DNA from 2 places in the Paenibacillus sanfengchensis genome. Region 1 is predicted to be linked to the other one. Evidence: predicted binding sites of a transcription regulator. Region 1 holds the regulator's gene; the other holds the start of a gene.
The links. The regulator Rex, encoded in region 1, represses fermentation and respiration genes when NADH is low (regulators of the CRP and FNR family bind a similar motif). The targets are predictions, from matches to a motif close to TTGTGAAATATTTCACAA.
Positions count from the first base shown of each region.

Region 2: V4U84_RS14905 (FAD:protein FMN transferase) is a predicted target of Rex. The motif match lies at 1,611-1,628, and genes of this name have one in related genera.

Region 1 covers NZ_JBAGJC010000004.1:156,038-158,505, forward strand. Annotated here, with positions in the region: gene dinG (ATP-dependent DNA helicase DinG) at 1-1,359, shown strand, start outside; gene V4U84_RS09960 (redox-sensing transcriptional repressor Rex) at 1,395-2,057, shown strand; gene V4U84_RS09965 (amidohydrolase) at 2,035-2,468, shown strand, end outside.
Region 2 covers NZ_JBAGJC010000006.1:111,553-114,020, reverse strand. Annotated here, with positions in the region: gene V4U84_RS14905 (FAD:protein FMN transferase) at 349-1,470, opposite strand; gene V4U84_RS14900 (NusG domain II-containing protein) at 1,707-2,099, shown strand; gene V4U84_RS14895 (Gx transporter family protein) at 2,083-2,468, shown strand, end outside.

The sequences.
Region 1 (2,468 bases):
GACAGCAAGACAGGCCAATTTCCGAATCTGCGCGTGATGCTGGATCAGTCGGGGAGCGAAAAATCGGCCGAGTGGTGCTCCGTCATCGACGGGCTGTATCCGACACTGGTCGATGTGAAGGAAATCTGGGATCGGCTGGCGGACCAGATGTTCGGCTTAATGCCGGAACGCAGCGACGCGGCGCCCGGGGATCCGGGGCAATTTGTGCTGCGCCTGCTGCCCCAGAAGAAACCGAAGCAGTGGGAGGCCCTGTCTGCGCTGGAGAACCAGATCTATACCGCTCTGGGCGACGTGATCCGCAAAGGGGAAAGGCTGATCGGCGAGTTAAAAGACGATGAGCACGACTACGGCTATGACAGCCTGATCACCGATATCGGCGGGCTGCTGAAAGATCTCGCCACCGAGCGGGAAGCGCTTCGCTTTTTTATCAAGCTTGAAGACTTAAGCACGGTCTACTGGATCGAGAGCAATGGCAATTACCGCAGCAAATCGCTGCAAATCTTTGCGGTGCCGATCGATGTGAGCACCCAATTGAAGGAATTTTTCTTCAACAAGAAGAAAAGTGTAGTGATGACTTCGGCGACCCTCTCGGTCGACAAGTCCTTCCAGTACATGATCGATCAATTGGGGCTGACCGAAGCGGCGGAGCAGGAGCGGCTCAACACCTCTATGCTTCCGTCCCCGTTTAATTACCGGGAACAGGCCTTACTTGTCATTCCGCGGGATTTCCCGAGCGTGAAAGGCAGTGTCGGAGACGACCATTTTGTCTCTACGCTCGTTCGGTCCTTGGCCGATACGGCGATCGCCACCCACGGGAGAATGCTGGTCCTGTTCACGTCATACCGGATGCTGCGGCAGGTGTATGATCCGCTGAAGGAGCTGCTTGCCGGACAGGGGATCACCGTAATCGGGCAGGGGATGGACAGCGGAAGCCGAACGAAGCTGACCCGCCGGTTTCAAGGACAGCAAGCCTCAGTTCTGCTTGGCACGAGCAGTTTCTGGGAAGGCGTTGACATTCCCGGCGAGGCCTTGACGAGCCTGGCAATCGTTCGCCTGCCGTTCCAGCCTCCGAACCATCCGCTGGTGGAGGCGAAAAGCGAGAGGCTGCAGCAAGAGAAGAAGAACCCGTTCATGAAACTGTCCGTTCCCCAAGCCGTTATCCGCTTTAAACAGGGTTTCGGCAGACTGGTCCGGTCCTCGCAGGACCGCGGGATCGTGGTGGTTTATGATACTCGGATCTTGGAATCCTATTACGGTAAATACTTCTTGTATTCTTTGCCCGGACCGAAAATGGAGCATATGCCGTTGGAGCAGATGGTGCCTCGAATTTCGGAATGGTTAAACGCCGGGGAATCGTAAGTGTTCCTCAAATCGTGTAAGTAGGGGGAAATTTGATGAAATCGGAAAAAATTTCGGATGCAGTGGTTCGCCGCCTGCCGGTGTACCTGCGCTTTCTCAATGAACTCAGCCGCCGGGAGGTGCCTACGGTCTCTTCGCAGGAACTTGGGCAGAAGCTGGATTTGAATCCGGCGCAAATCCGTAAAGACCTGGCTTACTTCGGAGATTTCGGGCGCAAGGGAATCGGCTACGACGTAACGTATCTGATCGAGAAAATTCGCCAAATTCTGAACCTGGATCAGCAAATTAATGTAGCTTTGATCGGGGCCGGTAATCTTGGCCACGCGTTGTCCAATTATAACGCGTATGTGAAAGATAATATGAAAATTGTAGCGGTCTTTGACGCATCCCCCCACAAAATCGGGACGCAGATCAACCATATTACGATTCAGCCGATCGAGGAGCTGGTGGATACGGTGCGGAGCAGCAACATCCGCATCGGGATCATCACCGTACCCGATGTGGAAGCGCAGCGGGTTGCCGATCAATTGGTGGCTGCGGGAATCGGAGCGATTTTGAATTTTGCGCCAACCATCCTTAAGGTGCCTTCGGAAGTGCGCGTGCATGCGGCGGATTTCACAACCGATTTGATGAGTTTGGCTTATTATCTGGATGGCGGAAAGGAACATACGGAACATGACGCGAAAATGGCTGATTAAAGACGGTACCTTCGCGGTGCCGGATCAGAAAACCCCGATCATCCGGGGCTATATGCTGGTCGAAGGAGACCGGATCACATACGTCGGAACGGAGCGCCCGCAAGGCGTGGAAGGGGCCGAAACGTTTGACGGCAAGGGGCTGTTGTTTCTCCCCGGGTTGATCAATACGCATGGTCATGCGGCGATGTCGCTCTTGCGCGGCTATGGAGACGACATGGTGCTTCAGGAGTGGCTGCAGGAGAAAATGTGGCCGATGGAAGCGAAGTTTACCGGCGAGGATGTATATTGGGGAACGGCCTTGTCCGTGCTGGAGATGCTAAAGGGCGGAACGACCACCTTTTTGGATATGTACGACCATATGGAACAGGTAGCTTCCGTCGTGGATCAATCGGGAATCCGCGCCGTATTGAC
Region 2 (2,468 bases), on a different contig from region 1:
TGTAGCAGCCGTTATTTAACGAAAAGTAGCCCTTTCGAAATTCTAGCGGTCGTGAGCGCCGTTATTTCCCTGGATTCTCGCCCAAACAGCCTGTTTATTCGAAATAAGCGCCGTGGCGACCGTTAGAATGGGAAGTCGGCGTTTTCGGGGCAAATAACGGCTGTGGCAACCGTTAGCGTTAATTTTCGTCTTTCTTGCAAAGCTGCTCATGCGACGGCGGTTAGGGAAATGGGGCACGCCGGATCCAACGTAAGGCCCTTATTCACCTGTCCGCTTACAAATTATGGACCCCATAATCTTCAGAAAAATCCCCGCCTCAATAAAACGGCGGGGATTTTTCTGCGTAAATTAGTTGGCGAACGTGTAGCTGTCGTTGGTTTTCTTCAACATTTGCTTGAATCCGGGGGAAGCGTACAGTTTTTTGTCCTTCGTGATAAAAAGGACTTCCGTGTTTGGCGTATTTTCCGCGAATTTGAGTCCTTCTTCGATCCCCATGATCAGCAGGGAGGTATCCATCGTATCGGCATCCGTGGAACGGTCCGTCACGATCGTGACGCTGCTGATATTGTTATCGACCGGGTAGCCGGAACGCGGATCGATGATATGCTGGTACAGTTTGCCGTCTTCCACGAAGAAGCGCTCGTAAATCCCCGCGGTTACCACGGTTTTGTCTTCGACCCGGACAGTTCCGATCGGGTTGCCCCGTTCCTGGGAGGGATCCTGAATGCCGATGTTCCAGGTGGATCCGCCCGGCTTGCTGCCCATCGCAAAAATATTGCCCCCCAGGTCGATGATCGCGCTGCTGAAGCCCTGCTCCGCCAAGTAATCGTAGATGGCGTCCGCGGCATAACCCTTACCGTAGGAGCCAAGGTCGATCTGCATCCCCTTGTCCCGCAGGTAAATCTCGTGCTTCTCCGGGTTGAGCTCAATCTTGCGGTAATCCGTCAGCTTCCGGGCGGCTTCGATGTCCGCGGCGGGAGGGACATGCGCCCCCTCATGGCCGATGTTCCATAAGCTGACGAGCGGTCCGATCGACGGGTCCAGCAGGCCGTCCGTTTTTTGCGCATAATCGACGGCGAGCTGAACGAGTTCGAACGTATCCGGCGAAACCTCCACGGGGGCAATGCCCGCTTGCGCATTTACCTTATGGATCTCGCTGTCCTCATTCGTCCGGCTGATTTTGCGGTCGATGTCCTTCATCAGGGCTTCCAGCTCTTTAAAGTTCCCGGCGGTAGCCCGGCTATCATATATTTTGATGGTGACGACGGTATCAAATATAAAAAAGGTCTGGACCAAAGGCTTCATGGACGTCCCGGACTTCGACGAATCCTTGGAAGAAGTGGCGGCCCGCGCATCAGCCGGGGAGTCCGCCGCTTTCCCATTCGCGGAATCGCCGCCCGCGCATCCTCCAAGCAGCGCCGTAATCAAGACCAGGGTCAGCAACAGGATTGCCGTTTTTTTCTTCTTCATATGCGTAGCCTCATTTCTCCCGTTATCTCGCCTTGATTTTAGCAGAAATAAAAATGAGCTAAAAGTACTTTCATTCACAAAGTAAGAATTATTCTAATAAACTGCCCTTTAAGTGATGATTTTGTGAAATGGGTCCTAGATTGAGACATTTGTCACACGGGAGTGAGGAAAGTTACAGGTATAATGGGTTCATCTAAGATTTATATAATTAAAAAATAAGATAAAAGGAGTTAGCCATGAAACGTGGAGATATCCTGCTGATCGGGCTGATTGTTGTCATTGCCGCGGCTTTCTTGGTCCCCCGTTGGTTTGATGGGGATTCAAGTGAAAAATATCACAACGAACCCCGTGTAGCTAAAATTTCTGTGAACGGCAAGCCGTTTCGCACGGTGGAGTTAACCGGAGAAGAACAGGAGATTGAGATTAAAACGGAGTACGGCTACAACCTCTTGAAAATTCATGATTATGGCATTGAAATGATCGATGCCGACTGTCCGGATAAAGTGTGTTATACGTTTGGATTTATTGAACGCAACGGCGGGACTATCGTTTGTTTGCCGAACAAGTTGCTTGTAGAAATCGAGGGGGCGTCCGGGGAAGGAGATGAGCTCGATGCCGTCGTTAAATGAACAATCCCATTTGGCCCTAAAAAGAACGGTCATCATCGCTATTTTTGCGGCGGTTGCGGTCGTGCTGAGTCTGGTGGAGAGCGTTATTCCCATCAATATGAGCGTTCCCGGAGCAAAGCTCGGGCTGGCCAACATCATGGTGCTCACATGTCTTTATTTCCTCCGGGCCAGGGACGCCATGATGATGGTGCTATTAAAAACACTGCTGACGGCTTTTATTTTCGGCACTTTTTCCAGTTTTCTATTCAGCATCATGGGGGCGCTGTTCAGCTTCGCGGCGATGTGGTTTCTGCTGCTGGTCGGCCGCAAGCGGCTTAGCGTGATCGGAATCAGCATCGTGGGAGGTATCGCCCATAACATCGGGCAGTT